DNA from 3 places in the Streptomyces sp. NPDC006516 genome. Region 1 is predicted to be linked to each of the others. Evidence: predicted binding sites of a transcription regulator. Region 1 holds the regulator's gene; each other region holds the start of a gene.
The links. The regulator HrcA, encoded in region 1, represses chaperone genes, less so after heat shock. The targets are predictions, from matches to a motif close to TTNGCACTCNGNNNNNCNGAGTGCNAA.
Positions count from the first base shown of each region.

Region 2: groL (chaperonin GroEL) is a predicted target of HrcA. The motif match lies at 4,600-4,626, and genes of this name have one in related genera.
Region 3: groES (co-chaperone GroES) is a predicted target of HrcA. The motif match lies at 3,605-3,631, and genes of this name have one in related genera.

Region 1 is NZ_JBEXPD010000001.1:541,219-551,182, forward strand. It holds gene ABZY45_RS02295 (AMP-binding protein) at 1-669, shown strand, start outside; gene ABZY45_RS02300 (SpoIIE family protein phosphatase) at 839-2,749, shown strand; gene hemW (radical SAM family heme chaperone HemW) at 2,937-4,169, shown strand; gene ABZY45_RS02310 (DUF3097 domain-containing protein) at 4,221-5,039, opposite strand; gene ABZY45_RS02315 (MBL fold metallo-hydrolase) at 5,065-5,787, opposite strand; gene hrcA (heat-inducible transcriptional repressor HrcA) at 5,953-6,969, shown strand; gene dnaJ (molecular chaperone DnaJ) at 6,970-8,109, shown strand; gene ABZY45_RS02330 (nitronate monooxygenase) at 8,265-9,338, shown strand; gene ABZY45_RS02335 (16S rRNA (uracil(1498)-N(3))-methyltransferase) at 9,335-9,964, shown strand, end outside.
Region 2 is NZ_JBEXPD010000002.1:142,594-152,557, reverse strand. It holds gene ABZY45_RS06740 (NAD(P)-dependent alcohol dehydrogenase) at 1-341, opposite strand, end outside; gene ABZY45_RS06735 (helix-turn-helix domain-containing protein) at 401-1,039, shown strand; gene ABZY45_RS06730 (hypothetical protein) at 1,386-2,276, shown strand; gene groL (chaperonin GroEL) at 2,814-4,436, opposite strand; gene ABZY45_RS06720 (cold-shock protein) at 4,756-4,962, opposite strand; gene ABZY45_RS06715 (MoaD/ThiS family protein) at 5,398-5,673, opposite strand; gene thrC (threonine synthase) at 5,702-7,000, opposite strand; SAM riboswitch class I at 7,019-7,146, opposite strand; gene ABZY45_RS06705 (glucosyl-3-phosphoglycerate synthase) at 7,301-8,251, shown strand; gene ABZY45_RS06700 (trehalose-6-phosphate synthase) at 8,322-9,698, shown strand; gene otsB (trehalose-phosphatase) at 9,824-9,964, opposite strand, start outside.
Region 3 is NZ_JBEXPD010000002.1:453,269-463,232, reverse strand. It holds gene ABZY45_RS08340 (MOSC domain-containing protein) at 1-306, shown strand, start outside; gene ABZY45_RS08335 (SDR family oxidoreductase) at 538-1,311, shown strand; gene groL (chaperonin GroEL) at 1,418-3,043, opposite strand; gene groES (co-chaperone GroES) at 3,142-3,450, opposite strand; gene ABZY45_RS08320 (polysaccharide deacetylase family protein) at 3,787-4,734, opposite strand; gene ABZY45_RS08315 (methyltransferase domain-containing protein) at 4,825-6,039, shown strand; gene ABZY45_RS08310 (hypothetical protein) at 6,040-6,693, opposite strand; gene ABZY45_RS08305 (DUF1876 domain-containing protein) at 6,757-7,029, opposite strand; gene ABZY45_RS08300 (VOC family protein) at 7,110-7,574, opposite strand; gene ABZY45_RS08295 (DUF6596 domain-containing protein) at 7,647-8,888, opposite strand; gene ABZY45_RS08290 (YciI family protein) at 8,967-9,323, opposite strand; gene ABZY45_RS08285 (hypothetical protein) at 9,468-9,737, opposite strand; gene tsaD (tRNA (adenosine(37)-N6)-threonylcarbamoyltransferase complex transferase subunit TsaD) at 9,734-9,964, opposite strand, start outside.

The DNA of each region.
Region 1 (9,964 bases):
GCCTCCTTCGTCAACCCTGGCGAGGCGTACCGCACCGGCACCGTCGGCAAGCCGCTCCCCGGCACCGAGGTCCGGATCGCGGACGACGGCGAGATCCTGCTGCGCGGCCCCGGCCTGATGGAGGGCTACCACCGGCTGCCCGAGAAGACCGCCGAGGTGCTGGAGTCCGACGGCTGGTTCCACACCGGTGACATCGGCGAGCTGTCCGAGGACGGCTACCTGCGGATCACCGACCGCAAGAAGGACCTGATCAAGACGTCCGGCGGCAAGTACATCGCCCCGGCCGAGGTCGAAGGTCAGTTCAAGGCGGTGTGCCCCTTCGTCTCGAACATCCTGGTGCACGGCGCCGACCGGAACTTCTGCACGGCCCTCATCGCGCTCGACGAGGCGACCATCCTCGGCTGGGCCGAGGAGAACGGTCTCGGCGGCAAGCCCTACGCCGACGTGGTGGCCTCCCCGCAGGCCGTGGAGCTCATCGAGGGCTATGTGCAGCGGCTCAACGAGGGCCTGCAGCGCTGGCAGACCATCAAGAAGTTCCGGCTGCTGCCGCGCGACCTCGACATCGAGCACGGCGAGCTGACGCCGAGCCTCAAGCTGAAGCGGCCGGTCGTCGAGCGGGAGTACAAGGACCTGATCGAGGACATGTACGCGGGCTCCCGGGAGGCGTGACAGCCCGGAGCGTGGATGCGGGGCCGGTGGGCGCGGGAGCGCCTGCCGGCCCCGTTCGTTTCCGTTCGACTCCGGCCACTTCCGTCACTCGGTGCTTATAGGTGCGCCCGGTCTGTCACTCTGTCGTAGAACGTCAGCGGTGTTTCGCGAGACCGTCAGGAGCCGCACCGTGGGGCCCATTCCCTTGCAGCGGGACGTCGTTCACCGTCCCGGCACCGTCGTCGCCGGTCAGGGCGACGGCACGCCTGCGGTCGCCCGCACGAGCCTGCCGGGGATCCCGCAGGCGTCGTCCGCGGCGCGCAGATTCGTCCGGGCCGCCCTCGCCGACTGGACCGGTCACGGTCTGCCCAGCGCCGGTGAGTTCGGCGAGCGGCTCACCGACGACGCGCTGACCGTGGCCAGCGAGCTGGTGACCAACGCGGTCGTGCACGCCGGTACGACGGTCGAGCTGCTCCTCAGGCTGGAGGACTCGGCCGGACCCGAGCCGGCCGCGCTGGTGCTGGAGATCACCGACCACCACCCGGCCCGGTCGGTGCGCGACAGCCGCGCGGAACGGCCCGATCCCGCGGAGTACGGCCGGGGGCTGCAGCTCGTCGCCACCCTCGCCGAGTCCTGGGGCATCACCTATCGCACCGGCCTCAAGACCGTCTGGGCCCGGCTCCCGGGCGACGACCGGTACGGACTGCCCGACGCGACGCGGGCCGAGGCGTCCGCCCGCAGGCGCGGCCTGCCCGCCGGCGGGACACCCGCCCCAGCCGGGTCCGCCGAGCGCGACGACGCCGGATGGGCCGGGGGCGGCGGACTCTCCTTCCTGGCCGAGGCGTCCGGCCTGCTCGCCGGTCAGCTCGACGAGGACCTCGTCGCGTCGACGGCGGGCCCGCTCCTCGTGCCCCGGCTCGCCGACTGGTGCGCGATATGGCTGGAGAGCGAGGCGGGCGGCCCGGCCGCCGTCCCCAGGCTCGCCGGTGTCTGGCACCGTGACGAGGAGCGGGCCGAGCTGCTGCGCCCGGCGCTGGAGAAGGAGCCGCTCCGCTTACCCGGGAGTGTCGGGACCGGGCCCGTGCCCCTGCCGTGGCCCGAGGCGGCGGAACGCGGCAAGGGCTCAGGTGCCGCGCTGGCCCACCGCATCGTGTCGGGCGGGCGCACGCTCGGAGCGGTCCTGGTGGGCCGTGAGGGCGCCGACCACATCCCCGACGAGGTCGCCGCCCTCCTGGCGGACTTCGTACGCAGGGTCGGCCTCGCCGTGGGCGCCGCGCGCGCCTACACCCGGCAGGCCACCATCAGCCGCATCCTCCAGCGCGGTCTGCTGCCCACCAAGGTCGCCGACATACCCGGCGTCACGAGCGCCCTGGTGTACGAGCCGGGGGACGACGGTGTCGTCGGCGGCGACTTCTACGACCTCTTCCCCTGCCCCGGCGGACGCTGGTGCTTCGTGCTCGGCGACGTACAGGGCAGCGGCCCCGAAGCCGCCGTCGTCACCGGTCTGGCCCGCCCGTGGCTGCGTCTGCTGTCCCGGGAGGGCTTCCGGGTCGGAGAGGTCCTCGACCGGCTCAACCGGCTCCTCCTGGACGACGCCATGGAGGCCGCGGAAGCCGCCGCACTCATGGTCGCCGCGGCGGGCGGTCAGCAGATCCAGGGGGACGGGCAGAACCAGGACGGCTCCCAGTCCCGCTTCCTCTCCCTGCTGTACGGCGACCTCGTGCCGCTCCCGGGCGGTGGGGTGCGCTGCACCGTGGCGAGCGCGGGCCACCCGCTCCCGCTGCTGCTGCGCCCCGACGGGACCGTGCGGCCCGCCGCCGAACCGCAGGTCCTGCTCGGGGTCGTCGACGACGTGGCGTACGAGAGCCAGAGCTTCGAGCTGGCACCGGGGGACAGCCTCCTCTGTGTCACCGACGGCGTGACGGAGCGGCGCTCGGGGCGGCTGATGTTCGACGACGGCGACGGCCTCGCACGGGCCCTCGCCGACTGCGCGGGGCTGCCGGCCGCCGGGATAGCCGACCGGATCAAGCGGGCCGTCCACGCCTTCGCCGAGCGCCCGCCCGACGACGACCTGGCCATGCTCGTGCTCCAGGTCGACTGAGCGGGGACCACGGCACGAGGGGCCGACGGCCGGGCGCTGAGGCGGGCAGCACGGCCCGGGGCCCGCAGCCCGAGGCCACGGCCCGCAGCCCCGGGCCCGAGGCCAGGGCCCGGGTGACCGAACCCTGGGACCGTGCCCGCCATGCGGCGGTCCGGGGCAGCTCCGGCGGCGAGTGACAATGGACGGTATGCCTTCCGTACTGCCCGATGGTGAACCCGTGCCCGACGACGGGGCGCTGCCCCGCCATGCCCTGGAAGGCGCCGCAGACCGTCCGCTCGGCTTCTACCTGCATGTGCCCTACTGCGCCACCCGCTGCGGGTACTGCGACTTCAACACCTACACCGCGACCGAGCTGCGCGGCTCGGGCGGTGCCCTGGCGTCCCGCGACAACTACGCCGCCCACCTGATCCAGGAGGTCCGCCAGGCCCGCAAGGTGCTCGGCGACGACCCCCGGCCGGTCCGTACGGTCTTCGTCGGAGGCGGTACGCCGACCCTGCTGCCCGCCGCCGACCTCGTCCGGATGCTCGCCGCGATCCGTGAGGAGTTCGGGCTGGCGCCGGACGCGGAGATCACCACCGAGGCCAATCCGGAATCCGTGGACCCGGCGTATCTGGCCGCCCTGCGGGAGGGCGGCTTCAACCGGGTCTCCTTCGGCATGCAGAGCGCCCGGCAGCACGTCCTGAAGATCCTCGACCGCACCCACACCCCGGGCAGGCCGGAGGCCTGTGTCGCCGAGGCCCGTGAAGCCGGTTTCGAGCACGTCAACCTCGACTTGATCTACGGCACACCGGGTGAGTCCGACGACGACTGGCGGGCCTCCCTCGACGCGGCGATCGGTGCGGGACCCGACCATGTGTCGGCGTACGCGCTGATCGTCGAGGAAGGCACCCAGCTGGCCCGTCGCATCAGGCGCGGCAAGGTCCCGATGACGGACGACGACGTCCACGCCGACCGCTATCTGATCGCTGACGAGGCCATGGCGGCGGCAGGCTTCTCCTGGTACGAGGTGTCGAACTGGTCCCGTACGCCCGAAGGCCGCTGCCTGCACAACGAGCTGTACTGGCGCGGGGCGGACTGGTGGGGCGCCGGACCGGGGGCGCACAGCCACGTCGGTGGCGTGCGCTGGTGGAACGTGAAGCACCCCGGGGCGTACGCCCAGGCCCTGGCCGAGGGGCGCTCCCCCGGAGCGGGCCGCGAGGTCCTCGCCGACGAGGACAGGCGGGTGGAGCGCATCCTGCTGGAACTGCGCCTCGTCGAGGGCTGCCCGCTGTCGCTGCTCGCCCCCGCCGGGCTCGCGGCGGCCGGACGCGCGGTGGCGGACGGCCTGCTGGAGCCCGGCCCGTACGCGGAGGGACGCGCGGTCCTCACCCTGCGGGGCCGCCTGCTGGCCGACGCCGTGGTCCGGGACCTGGTGGACTGAGCGCGCGGCCACGGCCCCGCACGGCTCCTCAGAGGGCCTCGGGCGGGGCTGTCAGCCCGGCAGGGTGACGAAGTCGATCAGTTCCTCGACCCGGCCCAGCAGCTGCGGTTCGAGGTCCTTGTACGAGCCGACCCTGGACAGGATGTGCTGCCAGGCCGCGCCCGTGTTCTCCGGCCAGCCCAGCGCCCGGCAGACGCCCGTCTTCCAGTCCTGGCCGCGCGGCACGACCGGCCAGCCCGGGATGCCCACCGACGAGGGTTTCACGGCCTCCCAGACGTCGATGTACGGATGCCCCGCCACCAGCACGTGCGCGTCCGTGACCTGGGCGGCGATCCGGGACTCCTTGGACCCCGGCACCAGATGGTCGACCAGGACGCCGAGCCGGGCGTCCGGACCCGGGGCGAACTCCCGCACGATCGCCGGAAGGTCGTCGATCCCCTCCAGGTACTCCACGACCACGCCCTCGATACGCAGGTCGTCGCCCCAGACCCGCTCGACGAGCTCGGCGTCGTGCCGGCCCTCCACGTAGATCCGCCCCGCCCGCGCCACCCGCGCCCGCGCCCCGGGGACGGCCACCGAGCCCGACGCCGTACGGGAGGGACGCGAGGGCCCGCCCGCCGACGGGCGTACGAGGGTGACCACCTCGCCCTCCAGCAGGAAGCCGCGCGGCTGCATCGGGAACACCCGGTGCTTGCCGAAGCGGTCCTCCAGCGTCACCGTCGGGCCCTCGGCGGTCTTCTCGCACCGGACGACCGCCCCGCAGAAGCCGGTGACGGCCTCCTCGACGACCAGGTCGGGCTCGGCGGGCACCTCGGGGGCGGGGGCCGACTTCTTCCACGGCGGAGTCAGGTCCGGCTGGTAGCTGCGCATGGCAGCACGATAATCGGGGCCGCTTTCACGACACGCCGAAGCGCGCGGCCAGTTGATCGCGTTGCGCCCGTACGAACGCCGCGTCCACCACGGCCCCGTGCCCCGGGACGTACAGAGCCTGCTCGCCGCCCAGCTCCAGCAGCCGGTCCAGTGCGGCAGGCCAGTGCGAGGGGACCGCGTCCGGGCCGGCCTGCGGCTCGCCCGACTCCTCGACCAGATCGCCGCAGAGCACCACGACGGGGGAGCCCGGCACCAGCACCGCGAGGTCGTGCCCGCTGTGGCCGGGGCCCACATTGGCCAGCAGCACCTGGAGACCGCCGCCGAGATCGAGCGTCCACTCGCCGCTCACCTGGTGCCGCGGCGCCACCAGGGCGTCCGTGGCCGCCGCGGCGTCCGCCTCGCTCATCCCGTGCCGCACCGCGTCCGCCCGCAGTTCCCCGGCGCCCCGCTCCAGGAGCGCGGCGGTGCCGACCGCCCCGTAGACCTCCGCCCCGGCGAAGGCGGCGGTGCCCAGCACGTGGTCGAAGTGCGGATGGCTGAGTGCGATATGCGTCACCCTCCGGCCCAGCATGGCCTCCGCCTGACTCCGCAGCTCGACACCCTCCCGGAGCGTCGAACCGGTGTCGTAGAGCAGCACACCGTCCTCCCCGGCGACCAGCGCGGCGGTCGCGTCCCAGACGGGAAGGCGCCGCCGCCCCGTACCGTTGCCCAACCGCTCCCAGCCGAACTCTTCCCAAGCGACGTCCATACGACGACGCTATCGGCAACGACCTGCACCGTCGCGTGAGAGCGTGGCCGGTCGCCCTTGCCTCCGGCCCACCCTGCCCCCGTACACTGACCGGGGGGATCGCTGGCACTCGAACGCACAGAGTGCCAGGCAGACGCCGGAGAACCACAGCTGGAGGTGTGCGCGGTGCTCAGCGAACGCAGACTCGAAGTGCTGCGCGCCATTGTTCAGGACTATGTCGGCACCGAGGAGCCCGTCGGCTCCAAGGCGCTCACGGAGCGGCACAGCCTCGGGGTCTCCCCGGCCACCGTCCGCAACGACATGGCGGTGCTGGAGGACGAGGGCTTCATCGCCCAGCCGCACACCAGCGCCGGGCGCATCCCGACGGACAAGGGCTACCGGCTCTTCGTCGACAAGCTCGCGGGCGTCAAGCCCCTGTCGTCGCCCGAGCGCCGGGCCATCCAGAATTTCCTCGACGGCGCTGTCGACCTCGACGACGTCGTGGGCCGCACGGTCCGGCTGCTCGCGCAGCTGACCCGGCAGGTCGCCGTCGTGCAGTACCCCTCGCTGACCCGGTCCACGGTGCGGCACGTGGAGCTGCTGTCCCTGGCTCCCGCACGGCTGATGCTCGTGCTGATCACGGACACGGGCCGGGTCGAACAGCGTATGATCGACTGCCCTGCACCGTTCGGTGACACGTCTCTGGCGGATCTGCGGGCCCGGCTCAACAGCCGGGTCGTCGGACGGCGCTTCGCGGACGTCCCGCGGCTGGTGCAGGATCTGCCGGAGTCCTTCGAGACCGAGGACCGTGGAACCGTGTCCACGGTGCTCTCCGTTCTCCTGGAGACACTGGTCGAAGAGACGGAGGAGCGGCTGATCATCGGCGGCACCTCCAACCTCACCCGCTTCGGGCACGACTTCCCTGTGATGATCCGGCCGGTGCTGGAGGCATTGGAGGAGCAGGTCGTCCTGCTGAAGCTGCTCGGTGAGGCAACGGATTCGGGCATGACCGTACGGATCGGGCACGAGAACGCCCATGAGGGCCTCAACGCCACGTCCGTCGTCGCGGTCGGCTACGGTTCGGGCGACGAGGCAGTCGCCAAACTCGGCGTGGTCGGACCGACCCGCATGGACTACCCCGGAACGATGGGAGCGGTACGCGCAGTGGCACGTTACGTCGGACAGATCCTGGCGGAGTCGTAAGTGGCCACGGACTACTACGCCGTACTCGGCGTGCGCCGCGACGCATCTCAGGACGAGATCAAGAAGGCATTCCGCAGGCTCGCCCGCGAGCTGCACCCGGATGTCAACCCGGATCCCAAGACCCAGGAGCGGTTCAAGGAGATCAACGCCGCCTACGAGGTGCTGTCGGACCCGCAGAAGAAGCAGGTCTACGACCTCGGCGGCGACCCGCTGTCGGCCTCGGGCGGCGGTGGCGGGGCCGGTGGCTTCGGCGCCGGCGGCTTCGGCAACTTCAGCGACATCATGGACGCGTTCTTCGGCAACGCGGCCCAGCGCGGGCCCCGTTCGCGGACCCGGCGCGGCCAGGACGCCATGATCAGGCTGGAGATCGACCTCAACGAGGCGGCTTTCGGCACGACCAAGGACATCCAGGTCGACACCGCGGTCGTCTGTACGACCTGCAGTGGTGAGGGGGCCGCACCCGGCACCTCCGCGCAGACCTGTGACATGTGCCGCGGCCGTGGCGAGGTCTCCCAGGTCACGAGGTCCTTCCTCGGCCAGGTCATGACCTCGCGCCCCTGCCCGCAGTGCCAGGGCTTCGGCACCGTCGTACCGACCCCGTGCCCCGAGTGCGCCGGCGACGGCCGTATCCGCTCGCGGCGCACCCTCACCGTGAAGATCCCCGCCGGTGTCGACAACGGCACCCGGATCCAGCTCGCGGGCGAGGGCGAGGTCGGCCCCGGCGGCGGCCCCGCCGGCGATCTGTACGTCGAGATCCACGAGCTCTCGCACCCGGTGTTCCAGCGGCGCGGCGACGACCTGCACTGCACGGTCACCATCCCCATGACGGCGGCGGCCCTCGGCACCCAGGTGCCGCTGGAGACGCTGGACGGCCTGGAGGAGATCGACATCAGGCCGGGCACCCAGTCCGGCCAGTCGGTACCGCTGCACGGGCGCGGCATCACGCACCTGCGTGGTGGCGGGCGCGGCGACCTCATCGTGCACGTCGAGGTCATGACCCCGACGAAGATGGACCCCGAGCAGGAGCGCCTCCTGCGGGAGCTGGCCAAGCTGCGCGGCGAGGAGCGGCCCACGGGCCAGTTCCAGCCGGGGCAGCAGGGGCTGTTCTCCCGCCTGAAGGACGCGTTCAACGGCCGCTGAGCCCTGCCACCCCGACGCCCGCCGGTCCCCGGACCGGCGGGCGTCGCCGTGTCCGCAGGTACGGAGCCGGCGGGCGTCGCCGTGTCCGCCGCCGCGTTCCCGCTGCGGACAAGGGCTGATTCGGAACGATCCGCCGGACATGGCACGATGCGGTCATGTCGTCGCCCCTCACCGATCTCTGCCGCTACCCGATCGTGCAGGCCCCGATGGCGGGAGGCGTCTCCCGGCCGGAGCTGGCCGCCGCGGTCTCCGAGGCCGGTGGGATGGGGTTCCTCGCCGCCGGCTACAAGACGGCGGACGGGATGTACAACGAGATCGAGCAGCTCCGGAGGATGACCCGACGGCCCTTCGGCGTGAACCTCTTCATGCCGCAGCCATCGGTCGCCGACCCCAGTGCCGTCGAGGTCTACCGCAGTCAGCTGGCGGGTGAGGCCTCCTGGTACGAGACCCCGCTCGGCGACCCGGACGCCGGCGGGGACGACGGCTACGACGCCAAGGTCGCGATCCTGCTGGACGACCCCGTGCCCGTGGTCTCCTTCACCTTCGGCTGCCCCGCGCGCGAGATCCTCGACGCGTTCGCCGCCGCCGGCACGTGCACCGTCGTCACGGTCACCTCGGCCCAGGAGGCACGCAACGCCCAGTGGGCGGGCGCCGACGTCCTCTGCGTCCAGGGCACCGAGGCGGGCGGTCACCAGTCCACGCACCGCGACGACCCCCAGGGCGGCCTCTCCGGCACCGGACTGCTCGCCCTGATCGCCGAGATCCGCGAGTCCGTACGGCTGCCTGTCATCGCCACCGGCGGTCTGATGCGCGGTGCCCAGATCGCCGCGGTCCTGACCGCGGGGGCCGACGCAGCGCAGCTGGGCACGGCCTTCCTGCCCTGCCCCGAGTCGGGGGCGCACCCGCTGCACAAGGACGCCCTGACCAACCCGCTGTTCGTGACCACGGCCCTGACCCGGGCGTTCTCAGGGCGTCCCGCACGCGGGCTGGTCAACAGGTTCGTACGGGAACACGGTCCGTACGCCCCCGCCGCCTACCCGCAGGTGCACCAGCTGACCAGCGGGCTGCGCAGGGCGGCGGCCGCGGCCGGGGACGCCCAGGGCATGGCCCTGTGGGCGGGCCAGGGGCACAGGCTGGCACGCGAGCTGCCCGCCGGGGAACTCGTGGGCCTGCTCGCCGCAGAAACGGACGCCGCGCGAGCGGCAGTGAGTGTGAGGAGTGCCCAGTGACGGCACCGGTCTTCGTCGTCGAACACCTGCCCGGCGGGCCCGAGTTCGTCCTGGATGGGCCCGAGGGGCGCCACGCCGTGTCCGTGAAGCGGCTGAACCCCGGGGAGGACGTCGTCCTCACCGACGGACGGGGGCGCTGGGCCGAAGGCGTCGTACGGACGGCCGAGGGCAAGGACCGGCTCGTCGTCACGGGCCTGGAGACGGTGCACGAGGAGCCCGCGCCCACCCCGTTCGTCACCGTCGTCCAGGCGTTGCCCAAGGGGGACCGGGGCGAACTCGCCGTGGAGACGATGACCGAGACGGGCGTCGACGCGATCGTGCCGTGGCAGGCCGCGCGCTGCATCACGCAGTGGAAGGGTGACCGAGGGCTCAAGTCACTGGCCAAGTGGCGCAGCACCGCCCGCGAGGCCGGAAAACAGTCGCGCCGCGTGCGCTTCCCCGAGGTCGCGGAGGCCATGACGACTAAGCAGGTCGCCGCTCTGCTGGCGGGCGCGGACTTCGCGGGAGTCCTGCACGAGGACCGGGAGAGCGGCAGCGAGCCACTGGCCACCGCCGCACTCCCCGCCACCGGCACGATCGTGCTGGTCGTGGGCCCCGAGGGCGGGGTCTCGCCCCAGGAGCTCGCC
Region 2 (9,964 bases), on a different contig from region 1:
TAGGAGAGCTGACGGGGCCGGACCGCGACGTACTCCGCGGCGCTGCCGAACCTGCGCCCCAGGAGGCCCCACACCCGATCCCCCTCGTGCAGCCCCTTCACCCCGCCGTCCACGCGGGCGATCTCCCCCGCGAAGTCCATTCCCGTACGCAGGGGGAAACGGCTGCCCGTCACCAGGCGGGCGCGTCCGGCCCGGCCGTACAGCTCACCGCCGTTGACGCTCAGCGCGTGGACACGGACCAACACCTCGCCCGGTCGGAGTTCCGGGACGGGGACCCGGGCTTCGTACAGCACCTCGGGAGGGCCGTAGCTGTCGTGGAGCGCTGCGCGCATGTCGTCCATACGTCCCACGCTAAACGGGTAAGTGGATGGCACCGTCCATTTGAAGCGAAGTGAGAAACATGCCTGATCAGACCTCTCGGAAAGCCTCCGGGACACTGCGCTCCGATGCCCGGGAGAACCGCGAGCGCATCCTCGTCGCGGCCCGCGAGGCGTACGCCCTCCATGGGATCGACGTGCCCATGGCGGCGATCGCCCGGCGTGCGAAGGTCGGGGTGGCCACGCTCTACCGGCGCTTCCCGACACGCGCCGCGCTGGTGTCCGAGGCCTTCGCCGAACAGCTCGCCCACTGCGTGGGTGTCCTGCACGAAGGGCTGGCCGATCCGGACCCGTGGCGCGGGTTCTGCTCCGTCGTCGAGGACGTCTGCATGATGCAGGCGACGGAGCGGGGCTTCACCCAGGCGTTCCTCTCCCAGTTCCCGGACCACGCCGAGTACGCCGTGGAGCGTGACCGCGCCGAGGAGGGCCTGGCCCTGCTGATCCGGCGGGCCAAGGAGAGCGGGCGACTGCGCCCGGACTTCGACCTGCGGGACTTCACGCTGCTGATCCTGGCCAACAGCGGGGCCATCGCGGGGGCCGGCGACGACGCACCCGCCGCGTCCCGGAGGCTCGTCGGCTATCTCCTCCAGTCCTTCCGCGCCGAGGCGGCAGCCCCTCTGCCGCCCCCCGCACCGCTCGGACTCGACCGGATGTCCTCGTAGGATCCGCGCCGCCGCACGATGCGGCGCGGGCCCCGTGGCGCAGTTCCAAGGCGAGCCTGCGTCTCGTGGCCGTCATCAGGAAGCAGCAGCGAAAGAAGGCGTCGTGGGCGAGGAGGCTGACCCCCGGAGCTCAAGTCCTGGAGTCCGAGCGCTCTTTCAGAGGATCGGTTGGGAGGGCCTTTTCCCGCCCGCCCTCCCCTCCTCACCACGAACGACTGACGTTTCGTGACCGACTTGCCACGGATCGTGACGACGCTCTAGCGTGCGCAATGACACAGAACGACCCCCGCCGGTGCGCCAACACCGGACAGGGGTCTGACCACCTAGATCGAAAGCCCCGACCTAAATGACTGTCACCCAGCTTAGTGCCGCCCCCTCGCCCCAGCACGGACGCACGCACCCCATGGCCAACCCGGGCTACGGCAAGCGATCCGCCCCGGACCAGCGCCCCCGAGCCGCTGACGATTTCGGGCATCTGCCACCGCGCGAGGCCGCCATCGCGTCGTACATCGACCGACTGCCGGACGGGTCCGACATCTCCGTGAAGACGCTGGCGAAGATCCTCCCGTACGGGCAGTGCGCCCTGCGGACCGCGCTCAACAGGCTCCAGGCAGCCGGGCATCTGCGCCGGGGCAGCGAGTGCGTCGCCACCGACGAGGTGATGCTCTGGGTGACCCGCACGTTCTTCTCACGGACCGCGCGGGACGACGAGTGGTGGGCCGCGTTCGCCCGGGGTGACGTGCCCCCGGAGACGCCCCGCCGGCCCTCACGCTCCCGGGCGTTCGTGCTGCTGGCCGCCCTGGGGCGTACCGCAGCCGCCCTGAGCCTGTCGGCGGCGGAGTGCGCGAGCCTGGAGCCGCAGGTCGCCGAGTGGTTCGAGCGGGGCGCGACGGACGCCGAGCTGCTGCACGCCCTGACCGACGGGCTCCCCGTGCCCGTGCATCACGCGGCCTCACTGATCCGCAGGCGGCTGGCCGACAAGCTGCCGCCGCACCGCCCGGCCCCGGAGAGGCGGACGGCGCTGCTCACGCTGGAATGCGGGGAGTGCCGCGCGCCAGGCAGCCCCGAGGCCCTGGCGGGCGGACTCTGCGCGGGGTGCCGGGGCGAAGCCGCCCATGAGCCCACAGGTCCGCACGGCGCCGTACCCACCGACGGGGTGCAGGAGCGGATGGCCTCGGTTCGGGCGGGCCTGGTGCCCCGCTCGGACAGGACGGCGTGGGCCCGGGGCCGTCGCTGAGCCCAGCCGGGAGGAAACCCTCAGCCCTCCCCGCCCTCACCCTCATCATCGGCGTCGTCATCGGCGTACGGATCGTGGAGGACGACGGGATCTACATCCTCGACGCCCCGCTGAAGGTCAACTCGGAACCGCAGTCGGTCGAGCACCCTTCGCCCAACGGAGCCTGCACGCCGGCCCAGGCGCAGATCGACTTCCGGCCCCTCGTCAGCAGCGACGACATCGCGCGGTGGCCGCTGAGCACGGAGCACGCGAGCTGGACGCCGAAGCAGATGGGGACGCCTACATGGAGTCCTACACGCAGGGCGACTACAGCTGCCCCGCAACATCGCGGGCGAGAACAAGACCTGCGTCATGGGCGGCGTCGACTTCTCCAAGTCCCCCAAGCGCAACATCCCCCGGGTCCACTTCGACCTGGAACACCCACGCCTGGACAAGGACACGGACGTACGACGCCGGCCCCCGGGATTTCTCCCGGGGGCCGGCGTCGTACGCGTACTACGGGTGCAGCCGAGGCTGCGTGGAGCTCCGATCCGAGGATCAGAAGTCCATGTCACCGCCCGGCATGCCGCCCGGAGCGGCCGCGGAGGCCTTCTCCGGCTTGTCGGCGATGACGGCCTCGGTGGTGAGGAAGAGCGCGGCGATGGACGCGGCGTTCTGCAGGGCGGAGCGCGTGACCTTCGCCGGGTCGATGATGCCCTCGGCGATCATGTCGACGTACTCGCCGGTCGCGGCGTTGAGGCCGTGACCGATCGGCAGGTTGCGCACCTTCTCGACGACGACTCCACCCTCGAGACCACCGTTGACGGCGATCTGCTTGAGCGGGGCCTCCAGCGCGAGCTTCACGGCGTTGGCGCCCGTGGCCTCGTCACCGGTCAGGTCGAGCTTCTCGAAGACGGCCGAGGCCTGGAGCAGAGCCACGCCACCACCGGCGACGATGCCCTCCTCGACGGCGGCCTTGGCGTTGCGCACCGCGTCCTCGATGCGGTGCTTGCGCTCCTTGAGCTCCACCTCGGTGGCGGCGCCGGCCTTGATGACGGCCACGCCGCCGGCCAGCTTCGCGAGGCGCTCCTGGAGCTTCTCGCGGTCGTAGTCCGAGTCGGAGTTCTCGATCTCGGCACGGATCTGCTTGACGCGACCCTGAACCTGGTCGCTGTCGCCGCCACCGTCGACGATGGTCGTCTCGTCCTTGGTGATGACGACCTTGCGGGCGGTGCCGAGCAGGTCCAGGCCGGCGTTCTCCAGCTTGAGACCGACCTCCTCGGAGATGACGGTGCCACCGGTGAGGATGGCGATGTCGCCGAGCATGGCCTTGCGGCGGTCACCGAAGCCCGGAGCCTTGACGGCGACGGACTTGAAGGTGCCACGGATCTTGTTGACGACCAGCGTCGACAGAGCCTCGCCCTCGACGTCCTCCGCGATGATCAGCAGGGGCTTGCCCGACTGCATGACCTTCTCCAGCAGCGGAAGGAGGTCCTTCACGTTGCTGATCTTGGAGTTGACGATCAGGATGTACGGGTCGTCGAAGGACGACTCCATGCGCTCCATGTCGGTGGCGAAGTACGCCGAGATGTAGCCCTTGTCGAAGCGCATACCCTCGGTGAGCTCCAGCTCCAGACCGAAGGTCTGGGACTCCTCGACGGTGATGACGCCTTCCTTGCCGACCTTGTCCATCGCCTCGGCGATCTTGGCGCCGATCTCGGTGTCGGCAGCGGAGATGGAGGCGGTCGAAGCGATCTGCTCCTTGGTCTCCACGTCCTTCGCCTGCTCCAGCAGAGCGGCGGAGACGGCCTCGACGGCCTTCTCGATGCCCCGCTTGAGGGCCATCGGGTTGGCACCGGCGGCGACGTTGCGCAGGCCCTCGCGGACGAGCGCCTGGGCGAGAACGGTTGCGGTGGTCGTACCGTCGCCGGCGACGTCGTCCGTCTTCTTGGCGACCTCCTTGACCAGCTCCGCACCGATCTTCTCGTACGGGTCCTCGAGCTCGATCTCCTTGGCGATGGAAACACCATCGTTGGTGATCGTGGGCGCGCCCCACTTCTTCTCGAGGACGACGTTACGGCCCTTGGGGCCGAGGGTGACCTTGACGGCGTCGGCGAGCTGGTTCATCCCGCGCTCGAGACCGCGCCGTGCCTCCTCGTCGAACGCGATGATCTTGGCCATGTGAAGTGGTCCTCCCGGACAGGGGTGGATTTCTCCGGACCGAGAGGCGCCCGCGACGGACGGCCAGCGTGCTCACCGGTTCCTTGCCCCGGCAAGCGTGCGGGCCTCACCGGCCCGGTCCTAAGTTCTGTCACTCTCACCTGGAGAGTGCTAACGCCAATGATTAGCACTCGACCCCTGCGAGTGCAAGCGTGTCTCTCCCGTTGTGGACAACCGCGGGGACCCTGAGCGGTGCACGGGGACGCACGCGGGGCCCGTACCCCGGTGGGAGTACGGGCCCCGCGTGTGTGAGTAGCGTCGTTGGCCGACCGCGCCGAGCTCAGCCGACGGCGAGCTTGACCATGTCCGCCTGCGGCCCCTTCTGGCCCTGCGAGATCTCGAATTCAACTCGCTGACCCTCTTCGAGGGTGCGGTACCCGTCCATCTGGATCGCGCTGTAGTGGACGAAAACATCCGCACCACCGTCGACCGCGATGAAGCCGTACCCCTTCTCCGCGTTGAACCACTTGACGGTGCCCTGAGCCATGCCTAACTCCCCTATTACTGGCCCTTGCACGAGCGCCGCACTTCGCGGGCCCGGGTCAGAACTCACCCTCCGACAGGAGAGGGTGGCGTGCGCCGGAACGCGTCGACCGCGGCCGAATGTATCTGCCCAACTGCCCTCTGCAACAGGTCAATCGGACGAGAATTCTGGGCACACGTGAACGCCCGGAAGGGGGGATTTCGTGAGGATCCTGGGCAACTCGGGCCTGACAAAGGCCACTTATGGCGCAAGGAGCTCACGTACTTTGGCTGCTTCTTGACGCGGCCGGGCGCATTCTCATATGCGGGTGGCACGGGCGGCAGCGGGGGCTTCCCCAACTGTACCGTGCTCAACCATGCAGAATGGCCCCCTCCGCTTCTCTCGCGGAGGGGGCCACCCCGGTCACACATCGCAGTCGGGACCCCCGGCCCCGGTCCGTCAGCCTCCGGCGACGGCCGGGATGATCGAGACGCCGGCGCCGTCCGGCGTGGCCGCGTCCAGACCGCCCTCGAAGCGCACGTCGTCGTCGTTGACGTAGACGTTGACGAAGCGGCGCAGCTTGCCCTGGTCGTCCAGGACACGGGCACCGATCCCCGGGTGGTTCTGCTCCAGGGACGCGATGACCTCGGAGAGGGTCGCCCCCTCCGCCGGGACCTCGGCCTGACCGCCCGTGTAGGTGCGGAGGATGGTGGGGATACGGACCTTGACGCTCATGTGGGTGCCTTCCTTCGGTCTCGGGTGGTCAGTTGGCGGCGGCGAGGCCGGCGTCCCGGAACGCGTCCAGGCTGGGCCGGATCGTCGCCGACAGGCCGGTCGTGGGAGCGACCGCGTCGAGCGTCTTCAGGCCGTCACCGGTGTTGAGGACGACGGTGGTGAGGGACGGGTCGAGCAGGCCGGCGTCGATCAGCTTCTTCGTCACACCGACCGTCACCCCGCCCGCGGTCTCCGCGAAGATGCCCTCGGTGCGGGCCAGCAGCTTGATCGCGTCCACGACCTGCTCGTCGTTCACGTCCTCCACGGCGCCGCCGGTGCGCCGGGCGATGTCCAGGACGTACGGGCCGTCGGCCGGGTTGCCGATCGCCAGCGACTTGGCGATGGTGTTCGGCTTCTGGGGCCGGACGACGTCGTGGCCCGCCTTGAAGGCGGTGGAGACCGGGGAGCAGCCCTCGGCCTGGGCACCGAAGATCTTGTACGGCTTGTCCTCGACGAGGCCGAGCTTGATCAGCTCCTGGAGACCCTTGTCGATCTTCGTGAGCTGGGAGCCGGACGCGATCGGGATGACGAGCTGGTCGGGCAGCTGCCAGCCGAGCTGCTCGCAGATCTCGTACGCCAGGGTCTTGGAGCCCTCGCCGTAGTACGGCCGCAGGTTGACGTTGACGAAGCCCCAGCCCTCGCCGAGGGGGTCCCCGATGAGTTCCGAGCAGAAGCGGTTGACGTCGTCGTAATTGCCCTCGATGCCGACCAGTTCGCCGCCGTACACCGCGGCCATGACGACCTTGCCCTGCTCCAGGTCGTGCGGGATGAACACGCAGGAGCGGAAGCCGGCGCGGGCCGCGGCGGCACCCACCGCACCGGCGAGGTTGCCGGTGGAGGAGCAGGAGAGCGTGGTGAAACCGAAGGCGCGGGCGGCCTCGACGGCGATCGCGACGACACGGTCCTTGAAGGAGTGCGTCGGGTTGCCGGAGTCGTCCTTGACGTACAGACCGCCGGTCACGCCCAGCTCGCGGGCGAGGTTGTCGGCCTTGACCAGCTTCGTGAAGCCGGGGTTGATGTTGGGCTTGTCCGCGACATCGGAGGGGACGGGCAGCAGCGGCGCGTAGCGCCAGATGTTGTTCGGACCCTCGGCAATGCGCTTCTTCAGCTCTTCGGGGGAGCCGCTCGGCAGGTCGTACGCCACTTCGAGCGGCCCGAAACAGGACGCGCAGGCGAAAATCGGACCGAGCTCGAAACGCTCGCCGCATTCGCGGCAGGAAAGCGCGGCGGCGGGACCGAGGTCCACGGCGGAAGAATTGATGTCGGCTGCAACTGTCTGCACGGCCATGATGGCGGAGGCCCTTTCTCCTCATCTTCCTCGCGGCGTATTTCGCCACAAGACGGAATTGGCACCTTCCCCACCGTGACCTCGCGGTCGGCAGGAGGGTTGCCGGGACTTCAACGGGCCGTTCCCTCAGTCCCTCTGGATGAGCGCTATGGCACCGGACCAGTGGGTCCGGGCGTTTATCCGCGGACCGACCCCGAGATGCGAGGGTCCTCCGCGTTGTTCAAGACTGTAACCGAAGCACCGGACGATCGAGGTAGTCGTCCGAACCGCGAGATGGATCACATACAGGGAGTACCGACCGTGCTGGAAGAGGTGGAATGTTGGCTGACCAGGCGTTCCTGGTCCGCCGCCGACCGCCCGCTCGACCGTCTCACGGCGGCGCGGGCGAGCAATCCGCACCGCTCCCGCGTCAGCGTCGTCCTGCCCGCGCTGAACGAGGAGGCGACGGTCGGCGCGATCGTCGAGGAGATCCGGCGCGAGCTGATGGAGAAGGTCCGGCTGGTCGACGAGCTGGTGGTGATCGACTCCGGTTCCACCGACGGCACCGCCGATGCCGCCCGCCGGGCCGGCGCCCGGGTCGTGCACCGGGACTCCGTACTCCCCCGGATACCCGCCGTCCCCGGCAAGGGCGAAGTGCTGTGGCGGTCACTGCTGGTGACCAGCGGGGAGATCGTCTGCTTCGTCGACGCCGACCTCAAGGACTTCTCGGCGGACTTCGTCTCCGGCACCGTCGGCCCCCTGCTGACCGACCCCACGGTGCACTTCGTCAAGGCGATGTACGACCGCCCGCTCGGCGAAGCCGCAGGCCAGGGCGGCCGGGTCACTGAACTGGTGGCACGCCCCCTGCTCAACCTGCACTGGCCGAGCCTGTCCGGCTTCGTCCAGCCGCTGGGCGGCGAATACGCCGTGCGGCGCTCACTGCTGGAGCAGCTCCCCTTCCCGGTCGGTTACGGAGTGGAGCTGGGCCTGCTCGTGGACGCGCTGCACACGGTGGGCCTGGACGCACTGGCCCAGGTCGACGTCGGCGTACGCAAACACCGCCACCAGGACGGCCAGGCCCTCGGCAGGATGGCCGCCACGATCTACCGCACGGCGCAGCAGCGGCTCTCCCGTGGACCCCTCGTACGGCCCGAGATCACCCAGTTCGAGCGGGGGCCCGGCGGATTCGTCGCGCACACCCATGCGGTGGACACGCAGGAGAGGCCGCCGATGCGGGAGATCGCGGAGTACGCCTCACGCAACGCGGCGTAACGGTTCTTCGTGAGCCACTCCGCACACACATCACGTTTGGAGGGTTCCCGAACGGGCTAGGTTCGGGTACATGGTCTCCGAGCACGCTGCCCAGGTACTCGTCGCGTCCAACCGCGGCCCCGTGTCGTACGCACTGCGGGAGGACGGCACGCTCGAATCGAAGCGGGGCGGCGGCGGGCTCGTCTCCGGCCTCAGCGCCGTCGACGACAAGCTGTGGGTGTGCGCCGCCCTCAGCGACGGTGACCGCGAGGCCGTCCGGCGCGGCGTGTCCGAACCCGGCGTCCGGATGCTCGACATCGACGCGGGGGTCCACGCCGACGCGTACAACGGCATCGCGAACTCCGTGCTCTGGTTCGTCCATCACATGATCTACCAGACGCCTGTGGAGCCCGTCTTCGACGCGGAGTTCCGGCGGCAGTGGGCCTCCTACGAGACGTACAACCGGGCCTTCGCCGAGGCGCTCGCCGACGAGGCGGCCGAGGGCGCCGCAGTCCTGGTGCAGGACTACCACCTCTCGCTGGTCCCCGGCATACTGCGCGAGCTGCGCCCCGACCTGCGGATCGGGCACTTCTCGCACACCCCCTGGGCCCCCGTCGACTACTTCCGGCTGCTGCCCGACGACATCGGCGAGCAGTTGCTGAAGGGCATCCTGGGCGCCGACCGGGCCGCCTTCCTGACCCGGCGCTGGGCGGACGCCTTCATCAGCTGCTGCACGGAGATCCTCGGCGGCACGGGCCGCACCCGGATCGGGGCGCACGGGCTCGGCGCCGACGCCGACTTCCTGCGCCGCCGCTCCCACGAGGCTGACGTGGACGAGCGCATGGAGCTCCTCCGGGAGCAGGTGGGCGCGGACCGGCGCACGATCGTGCGGGTGGACCGCACCGAGCTCTCCAAGAACATCGTCCGGGGGCTGCACGCCTACCGGGCGCTGCTGGAGGAGCGGCCCGAATGGCGCGGACGCGTGGTCCACGTCGCCTTCGCCTACCCCTCCCGACAGGACCTCGCGGTCTACCGCGACTACACGGCGGAGGTGCAGCGGGTCGCCGACGCCGTGAACGCGGAGTACGGCACGCCCGACTGGACCCCGGTCCTGCTCCACGTCGACGACGACTTCGCCCGCTCCCTGGCCGCCTACCGGCTGGCGGACGTCGCCCTGGTCAACCCGATCCGAGACGGCATGAACCTCGTCGCCAAGGAGGTGCCCGTCGTCTCCGACAACGGCTGCGCACTGGTGCTGTCCCGTGAGGCGGGGGCCTACGAGGAGCTCGGCGACGACGCGATCGTCGTCAACCCGTACGACGTGTCGGCGACGGCCGCCGCCCTGCACGAGGCGCTGACGATGGACCACGACGAGCGCAGCGCCCGCACGAAGCGCCTCGCCGCCGCCTCGACCGCGCTGCCTCCGCAGCGGTGGTTCCTGGAGCAGCTGGACGCGCTGCGCGGATAGGGCCTCCCGAACGGCTTCCCGTCCGCCGGCCCTCCCCGGCCCCCGCTCCCCGTGGGCCGGGCGGACGTACGGGACGACCCCGTCCCGTCGTCGCGCCGCGTCGGCTCGTCCCGCTGTTCAGGACATCAGTCGGAATCCGGCCGGAGATGCCGGGCCAGGCTCCCCAGGAGATCCGCCACCGCCGCGGGACCGGACAGCAACAGGTCGGCCCGGTCGCCGAGTTCGGGTACCTCGGTGCCGCTGCACACGAGAAGTCCGGCCAGGCC
Region 3 (9,964 bases), on a different contig from region 1:
CGCATTCCGTGCCGGACCTTCGCGGACCATCTCGGCGAACGCGGCTGGGTGAGGCGCTTCACGCGTGAGGGGGCGACGGGCGCGTATCTGCGGGTCATCGAGCCGGGGACGATCCGGGCCGGCGATCCGGTCGAGCTGGTGCACCTGCCCGACCACGACATCACCACGGCCATGGAGTTCCGGGCGACGACGACGGAACGGGAACTGCTGCCCCGCCTGCTGGCCGCCGGGGAAGCGCTGCACACGGAGACCCTGCGCGCCGCACGGGAGTACGTGGCGAAGCACGGCACCCCGACGCCCTCCTGAACGAGCCCTGCCGCGCGGGCTGCCGGGGCCGGCGCCGGCGACGGCCTTCCCCCACGCGGGCCGTCGGAGCAGCACGGGCGGCTGGGCGGCGGGCGGCGAGGTGGTTCCGGATTCGCCCGGTGACGCCCCCACACACACAACGGCCCCCGGACGCACGGCCTCGGGATCGGGCCCGGTCACGGGAACGAGGCGGGTCGGCTGCCGTGTACGCGGGGCACTAACGTGCCGCGTATGACGACTGCACTGATTACGGGCGCGACGGCGGGGATCGGGGCCGCCTTCGCACGGCGGCTCGCGAGTGACGGGCACAATCTGGTGCTGGTGGCCCGCGACACGGAGCGGCTGCGGGCCCATGCCACGGAGCTGCACGACGGACACGGCATCGAGGCCGAGGTGCTGACGGCCGACCTGTCCACGGACGCCGGGATCGAGGCGGTCGAAGCACGGTTGACGGACCGTGTGAGCCCGGTCGACCTGCTGGTCAACAACGCCGGCTTCGGGAACAAGGGGCGTTATCTCGACGTCTCGCTGGCCGACGAACTGACGATGCTCAAGGTGCACTGCGAGGCGGTGCTGCGGCTGACCTCGGCCGCGGCGGGCTCGATGCGGGAGCGCGGCCGGGGCGGGGTGGTCAACGTGGCGTCCGTCGCGGCCTTCCTGCCCCGTGGGACGTACGGCGCCTCGAAGTCGTGGGTCGTGCAGTTCACCCAGGGCGCGGCGAAGGACCTCGCGGGTTCCGGGGTGCGGCTCATGGCTCTGTGCCCCGGCTTCGTACGCACCGAGTTCCATCAGCGGGCCGGGATGGGGACGGGCAACATCCCGGACTGGATGTGGCTCGACGCGGACAAGCTGGTGACCGCGGCACTGGCGGACCTGGCCCGGGGCAGGACGGTGTCGATCCCGGACCCGCGTTACAAGGCGCTGATGGGTCTCGTGAAGCTGACGCCCCGCAGCCTCCTCGGCGGGGTCACCTCCCGCGCGGGCCGGACGTACGGCCCCAGGTAGCCCTGCCGTTTCGGCCGGAGGCGAAGCTCCGCGTGAGACACCGAGGCCCGGTACCCCCGCGACGGGGGTACCGGGCCTCGGTGTTCGTACGGAACCGTACTGCGTACTAGTGGGAGTGGCCGTGGCCGCCGTGACCGGCGTCGGCCTCTTCCTCGGCCGGCTTCTCGACGACCAGGGTCTCGGTCGTGAGCAGCAGCGACGCGATGGACGCGGCGTTCTCCAGGGCGGAGCGGGTGACCTTGACCGGGTCGATGACGCCGGCCTTCACCAGGTCGCCGTACTCGCCGGTCGCGGCGTTGAAGCCCTGACCCTTGTCGAGCTCGGAGACCTTGGAGGTGATGACGTAGCCCTCGAGGCCCGCGTTCTCCGCGATCCAGCGCAGCGGCTCGACGGCGGCGCGGCGCACGACCGCGACACCCGTGGCCTCGTCGCCGGTCTTGCCGAGGTTGCCCTCGAGGACCTTGACGGCGTGGACCAGAGCGGAGCCACCACCGGAGACGATGCCCTCCTCGACCGCGGCGCGGGTCGCGGAGATGGCGTCCTCCAGACGGTGCTTCTTCTCCTTGAGCTCCACCTCGGTGGCGGCACCGACGCGGATGACGCACACGCCGCCGGCCAGCTTCGCGAGGCGCTCCTGGAGCTTCTCACGGTCCCAGTCCGAGTCCGTGGACTCGATCTCGGCCTTGATCTGGTTGACGCGGCCCTTGACGTCGGCGGAGTCGCCGCCGCCGTCGACGATGGTCGTGTCGTCCTTGGAGACGGTGACACGGCGAGCCGTGCCGAGCACGTCCAGACCGGCCTGGTCGAGCTTGAGGCCGACCTCCTCGGCGATGACGGTCGCACCGGTGAGGGTGGCGATGTCGCCGAGCATGGCCTTGCGGCGGTCACCGAAGCCCGGGGCCTTCACCGCGACGGCGTTGAAGGTGCCACGGATCTTGTTGACGACGAGGGTGGAGAGCGCCTCGCCCTCGACGTCCTCGGCGATGATCAGCAGCGGCTTGGAGCCACCCGCCTGGATGACCTTCTCCAGCAGCGGGAGCAGCTCCTGGATGGAGCCGATCTTGCCCTGGTGGATCAGGATGTACGGGTCGTCGAGGACGGCCTCCATACGCTCCTGGTCGGTCACCATGTACGGGGAGAGGTAGCCCTTGTCGAAGGCCATGCCCTCGGTGAACTCGAGGTCCAGACCGAAGGTGTTGGACTCCTCGACGGTGATGACGCCGTCCTTGCCGACCTTGTCCATCGCGTCCGCGATGAGCTCGCCGACCTGCGGGTCCTGCGCGGAGAGCGCGGCCACGGCGGCGATGTCGGCCTTGTCGTCGATCGGGCGCGCGCTCGCGAGGAGGTCCTCGGACACGGCCTTGACGGCGGCGTCGATGCCCTTCTTCAGGGAGGCCGGGGAGGCGCCCGCGGCGACGTTGCGGAGGCCTTCGCGGACGAGGGCCTGGGCGAGCACGGTGGCGGTGGTGGTGCCGTCACCCGCTACGTCGTTGGTCTTGGTCGCCACCTCCTTCACCAGCTGGGCACCGAGGTTCTCGTACGGGTCGTCGAGCTCGACCTCGCGCGCGATGGTGACACCGTCGTTGGTGATGGTGGGAGCACCGAACTTCTTGTCGATGACGACGTTGCGGCCCTTCGGACCGATCGTCACCTTCACCGTGTCGGCAAGCTTGTTGACGCCGCGCTCAAGGGCGCGACGGGCGTCCTCGTCGAACTTCAGAATCTTCGCCATGGGCTGAGCTGTCCTCTCAAACGAACTGCGCCCCTCGCCGCCCGGCTAGTTGTCTCGCAGGGGGCCAGGGGCGCAGAACAGAAGCAAACGTGGGTGAATTACTTCTCGACGATCGCGAGAACGTCGCGAGCCGAGAGGACGAGGTACTCCTCGCCGTTGTACTTCACCTCGGTGCCGCCGTACTTACTGTACAGAACGACATCGCCGGTCTTGACGTCGAGCGGAAGGCGCTCGCCGTTCTCGAAGCGGCCCGGGCCCACGGCCAGGACGACGCCCTCCTGGGGCTTCTCCTTGGCGGTGTCCGGAATGACCAGGCCGGAAGCCGTGGTCTGCTCGGCGTCGAGCGGCTGGACCACAATGCGGTCCTCGAGCGGCTTGATCGCAACCTTGGAGCTGGTGGTCGACACGATCCGGTCTCCCCCTTCGGAGATCTCACGGGGTTTAACAGTCTGTGGGTGGCGACCAGGTCGATCCGTCGTCGCGGGTGCCGGACCTGCCGTGTCGCGCAGTTGTGCTGGCACTCTCCATCGGGGAGTGCCAGCACTGAGACTATGGCGGCGATTAGCACTCGGTCAAGCGGAGTGCCAATTCACCACCCGCGCGTGGCGTCTCGCGACCGGCGCACGCCCGGGACAACGCGGGAGAGGGCCGCGGTGTTCCGGCGGCGGACGCCGCGCGTACCGGCAGCCGAACAGCCGGGGCGGCAATGGCAGCGCGTACCGGCAGGCGGGCTCGCGCAGCGCTCAGACGTAGTCCTCCAGCCGGGCCACGGCGTACCCCTTGTCCGTGATCGTCTTCATGACGTTGCGGATCATGTCGGTCATGGATCCGCCCCAGTCCTCGCGCCCGCGGAAGTGGGTGAGGACGATGTCGCCGGGGTGCAGGTCCCGGTCCCACTCACGCCACTCCATGTGGTCGGGGAACGCCTCGGCGGCCCACAGGGGCACGGCCTTGATGCCGCAGGACTTGGCGACTCGGAGGGTGTCGCCGTTGTAGTTCCCGTACGGCGGGCGGAAGAGGGTGGGCCGCTTCCCGAAGTACTTCTCGATCTTGTCCTGCTCGCCGCAGATCTCCCGGCGCTGCTCCGCCGCCGAAAGCCCTGGGAGATAGCGGTGGTTGAGCGTGTGGTTGCTGAGGGTGACGCCCCGGGCCTGCATGTCCTTGAAGTAGCCGTAGTTCTCGCTCACCACGTAGTCGCTGAGGAAGGCGCTGTACGGGATCTTCAGCTCCGTCATCATCCGCAGCAGTTCCGGGTCCTTCTCCGCCCCGTCGTCCATCGTCAGGAAGACGATCCGCTCCTTGGTGGGCACGGTGGTGAAGACCGGCGGCAGCGCCTCCCCTCCCTCCACCTCGAATCCCTCACGCGTGGTGATGCGGGGCTTCTCCGCCGGTGGCTCCGGGGCGGCCAGCGGCACCTTCGCCAGACCCCATCTCTTCGCGGCGGCGGCACGGGCGGCCTGCTGACGCTTCAGCCGCTCGGCGCGCGCCTCGGCGGCCGCGGCTCCCGGCCGGGCCGCGGCACCCGGCTGACCGGCGGCCGGGGAAGCCGGCTTCCCCGGGTCCGCCGCCCGCCCCCGCCCCCCGTCGGCACACCCGGACGCGGCGGCGGCCACCAGCAGGCCGGCCAGGACCACACCGGCCGTTCTGCACCGCTTCGTGGCTGAATTTTCGTTTTGTCTTACTAGCTGCATGGCGCCGCATCCTGCCACCGGCGCCGGGACCCCCTCCCGCGACACCTCCGTGAGGCCCGGTGCGTCCCCCGGCTGGCTCACAATGGACGCGTGAACGCCCTTCCCCCCGCCGGCCAGGCCGACCCGCTCGACGCCTTCGCAGCCCTGCGCACCCCCGAGGGCGCCGCCCTCCTCGACGAACTCCGCGACCACGACCCCGCCCAGGAGCTGGCCACCGCGACCCGACTGCGCCGCGCCCACCCCGCGGCCCTCGTGTCCGCGGCACTCGGTCAGGCGCGGCTGCGTCAGCGCGCGGTGGCGAAGTTCGGGGCGGCGGACGCGCACCGCATGTTCTTCACCCCTGACGGCGTGGAACAGGCGACCCGGACCTCGGTCGCGGCCTACCGCGCCCGCCGGTTCGCCGAACAGGGGGTACGCAGCGTCGCCGATCTCTGCTGCGGCATCGGTGGCGACGCGATCGCGCTGGCCAGGGCGGGCATCTCGGTGCTGGCCGTGGACCGCGACCCGCTCACGGCCGAGGTCGCCCGTGCCAACGCCGAAGCGCTCGGCCTCCAGGAGCTCGTCGAGGTGCGGTGCGCCGACGTCACGGAGATCGACACCTCCCCGTACGACGCGGTCTTCGTCGACCCGGCGCGGCGGGGCGGGCGCGGCAGGATCTTCGACCCGGAGGCCTACTCGCCACCGCTCTCCTGGGCGACCGGGGCCGCGCTCAAGGCTCCCCGCGCCGCGCTGAAGATCGCCCCCGGCGTCCCCCACGAGGCCATCGAACCGCGGGCCGAGGCCGAGTGGATCTCGGACGGCGGCGACGTGAAGGAGGCCGTGCTCTGGTTCGGTGAGGGCTTCACGCCCGGCGCCTTCCGGGCGACGCTGCTCCCGTCGCGCGCCACCCTCGTCTCCGAGGGCCCGCTCCCCGCCCCGCCGGTCGGTCCCGTGGGGCGGTATCTGTACGAGCCGGACGGCGCCGTGATCCGCGCCCATCTGGTGGCCGCCGTGGTAGAGCGGTGCGAGGGCAGGCTGATCGACGAGACGATCGCCTACGTCACGAGCGACACGGCATACGACTCCGAGGCCACGACCGCGTACGAGATCACCGATCAGCTGCCCTTCAACATGAAGAAGCTGAAGGCGTTGCTGAGGGAGCGCCAGGTAGGGGTCCTGACCGTCAAGAAGCGCGGCTCCGCCGTCGAACCCGAGGAGCTGCGCCGCAGGATGAAGCTCCAGGGGCCGCACGCGGCCACCGTCTTCATGACCCGGGTGGCCGGGGCGCCGACGATGCTGGTCGGACAGCCGGCCGCCCGCCCCTGATCAGCCGTCGAGCCTGACCAGTGGTTCGCCGGCAGGACGGCCGACGAGCACCCGCAGCACCCAGCGGCGGTGGGCGAACGCCTTGACCAGCCCGGTCAGTCCGGTGAGCCAGGCGATGAACCCGAGCCCCACCAGCCAGGCCACCAGTCCGTACGTCTCCTCGCCCGCCCTCGCGGTCGCCGGGACCACCAGGCAGCCGAACAGCCCCGCGGCGCAGAGCGTGAACGACGCCAGCAGCCAGGCGAGGCTCGCCCCCGGTCTCCGGAGCGGGAGGTCCCTCCCGGGGTCGCGGTCCAGCCGGCCCCACTCCACGAGGAGCCGGTGCACCCGCAGGTCTCTGGAGACGCCGACGGTCATCAGGACGACCGCGGGAATCAGGACGCAGGCGCCCACCGCCAGGCAGAGCACTCCCGGCACCGTGCCGAGCGCGTCGGGCGCGTCCTCGAACATGAGGAACGCCGCCCCGGCCAGGGACCAGCCCAGTGCGGCGACCCCCGCCCACATCAGCGTCAGACCCAGACGCGAGGGGCCGATGTACATCTTCACCAGCTCGCCGAGGATCAGTGCCCGGTCCCTCAGCAGCGCCTCACGGTCGGGCCAGGTGCGTATCTCCACAGGCGGAGGCGGCGGTGGGAGCGGTGCTCGGGGTGGCATGACCCAGACATTAACCGAGCTCCCGCACCGGCCGGGCCCCCGCACGAGGCCGGGCCGCACGCCTCACGTCAGCGGATACGACGTACGGCCGGACGCCTCGTCGATCTCGTCGTGCGCCTTCGTCAGCAGCTTCATCGCCAGTTCGTTCAGCGCGCGGGCTCCGGCGATCTCCTCGCCCACCCGTGGCTGCTCCGCGTCGGACGGGTGCCGACTGGCGTATCCATGGGCCCGTACCTCGGTCCCGTCACTGAGCCGTACGAGAGCCGCCGCGCGGGTGCGGTGGGTGTCCTCCTCGAATTCCAGCTCGACGTGCCATCCGACCGCTGTCTCCATCATGACGGTCACCACCTCCCGGAATTTCCTGCTTCCAGGGTGCGCCCGTTCACTCGCCTCCGCACGCGCGTGGGGCAGGCGGTTCAGGCATCCAGCAGGGCCTGCACATCCAGCTTCCGCATCCCCATCATCGCCTTCATCGCCCGCTCGGCCCTGGCCCGGTCGGGGCCGGCGAGCAGTTCGGGCAGCGCCCTCGGGACGATCTGCCAGGACAGGCCGTACCTGTCCTTCAGCCATCCGCACCGGCTCTCCTCGCCGCCCTCGGTGAGCGCCTTCCAGAAGTGATCCACCTCTTCCTGCGACTCGCAGTCGACGGTGAGGGAGATGGCCTCGGAGAAGGTGAAGTGGGGACCGCCGTTGAGACCCGTGTACTCCTGGCCGGCGAGGACGAAGTCCACCGTCAGGACCGAGCCGGCCTCCCCCGGCGCCGCGCCGGTGTTGCGCATGACGCCCTCGATGCGGGAGTCGCCGCCGAAGACGGAGACGTAGAAGGCGGCGGCCTCCTCCGCCTGGTCGTCGAACCACAGACAGGGTTTGATCTTCTGCATGGTGTCTCTCCTTCGCGCGGTCCGGTGCGTCTCAGGACGCTGTGAAAGGTAGACGGCCCCCGGCCGCGGAACTCATCGGGACACACGGTGCGCACGGGTGAGCAGCAACTCCCGCTCCCGTGCGTTACGCGTCAGCTCCGCCGCGCGCACGAAGGCCTCCCGCGCCTCCACGTCACGTCCCAGGCGCTCCAGCAGATCGCCCCGCACGCTCGGCAGCAGGTGGTAGCCGGCCATCGTGGGTTCCCGCGCCAGGGCGTCCGTCAGGGCCAGACCCGCGGCCGGGCCCTCGGCCATGGAGACGGCGACCGCGCGGTTCAGCTCGACCACCGGTGACGGAGCGGCCTTCGCCAGATGGCCGTACAGCGTGGCGACGGTCCGCCAGTCCGTGTCCTCGTACCGGACGGCGCGGGCGTGGCAGGCGGCGATCGCGGCCTGCAGCGCGTACGGGCCCGGGGCCGCGCCCGGCGCGTACGCCCGTTCCAGAGCCGCGAAACCGCGCCTGATCAGCAGCTGGTCCCATCGGGCGCGGTTCTGTTCCTCCAGGAGGAGCGGCGTGCCGTCGGGCCCGGTCCGCGCGCGGATGCGGGAGGCCTGGAGCTCCAGGAGGGCCGCCAGCCCGTGGACCTCCGGCTCCCGGTCCATCAGCCCCGCCAGCAACCGGGCCAGGCGCAGCGCGTCCTCGCAGAGCGCGGGGCGCAGCCAGTCGTCCCCGGCGGTCGCCGCGTACCCCTCGTTGAACACGAGGTAGACGACCTCCAGCACCGAGCCGAGGCGGTCGTCCCGGTCGGCGCCCCGCGGGACCTCGAAGGGCACGTTCGCCCGCCCGAGGGCGCGTTTGGCGCGGACGATGCGCTGGGCGACGGTGGATTCGGCCGCCAGGAAGGCCCGGGCGATCTCGTCCGTGCTCAGGCCGCCGATCAGCCGCAGGGTGAGAGCGACACGGGCCTCGGTGGAGAGCACCGGATGGCAGGACGTGAAGATCAGCCGGAGCACGTCGTCGTCGATGGCGTCGGGGTCGGCGGGCTCCGGCGGAGGCACGTCCTCCAGGCTCCGGCCGACCTCCGCCAGCTTGCGGGCGTAGGTCTCCTTGCGGCGTACGAGGTCGATCGCGCGCCGCTTGGCCGTGGTCATGAGCCAGGCGCCGGGCCGCTCGGGGACGCCGGTCTCCGGCCACTGCTCCAGGGCGGCGACCAGGGCGTCCTGGGCGATCTCCTCGGCGATGGCCACGTCCCGCACGATGCGTGCCGTGCCGGCGATGATCCTGGCCGACTCGATGCGGTACACGGCCTCGACGGCGCTGTTCGTTGCTGTCACGGGCACCCATGAGAGCAGCCGGGGGCGGGCGCGGCAAGATCCACCGCCCGCCCCGGACGCTGCCCTGCTGTCGGTCCGTCAGTTCTCCGCGATCTCACGGATCTCAGAGGTGACCGTCCAGTACGACTCGTGGACCGCGAGGAAGCGCTTGGTCCACTCCAGGATCTCGGCCTTGTCCTTGGCCTGGATGAGGGCGTAGCCGCCGACGACTTCCTTGGTCTCGGTGAACGGCCCGTCGGTGACGGTGAACTCGCCGTTCGACCAGGTGACCCGGGTGCCCTCGGAGGTCGGGGTGAGACCCGCGGTGTCCAGCAGGACACCGGCCTTGGTCATCTCCTCGATGAGCGCTCCCATGCGCTCCATCAGTCCCTGGCTGGGTCCCTCGGCCGGGGCGTTGTTCTCGTCGACCCGGACCATCGTCAGGTAGCGCGGCATGGTGTCTCCTCGACTCCGGAGGCGGGGCTGTTCCCCGCCTCTCACCCATGCGTCGAACGGTAGAGGTCCGGATCGACACGTCCGGAAAGATTTCTCGAATTTCTTTCCAACAGGCTTCCGCGCCGCCCTGCCCCCGGACCCGGATCAGCCGTTCGCCGGACCGAGCGACTCGAAACGCCACCGGTGCACGGCGCGCGTGACCATCGCCGCATCCGGCTCCGGGAGCTCCGGCAGCTCCTCGTCGTAGGCCGCGTCCCACCAGGTCAGCACGAGCACCCGGTCCTGCGGGGCGCGCAGCAGCTCGCTGCGCAGGGGCTCCCGGGCGAGTTCGGCCGCCCGGGCCCTGGCCCACTCCAGCAGTTCCGCGCCCCGGCCCTCGGTGGCGCGGGCCTCCCACATCAGGGCGACGGTCATGAGTAGAGGTTGTCCTTGCTGATCTCGTGCACATGGTCGTGGTCGTGGCTGTGCGCACCCGGGACGTGGGTCTCCGTGACCGGGAGGGAGGAGTCGGCGGAGAGGTCCAGATCGGAGTGCGGGCGGTTGCGCGCCACCATCTCCGCGCCCAGGGCGGCGACCATCGCGCCGTTGTCGGTGCACAGGCCGGGCCTGGGGACCCGCAGCCGGATACCCGCCTTCTCACA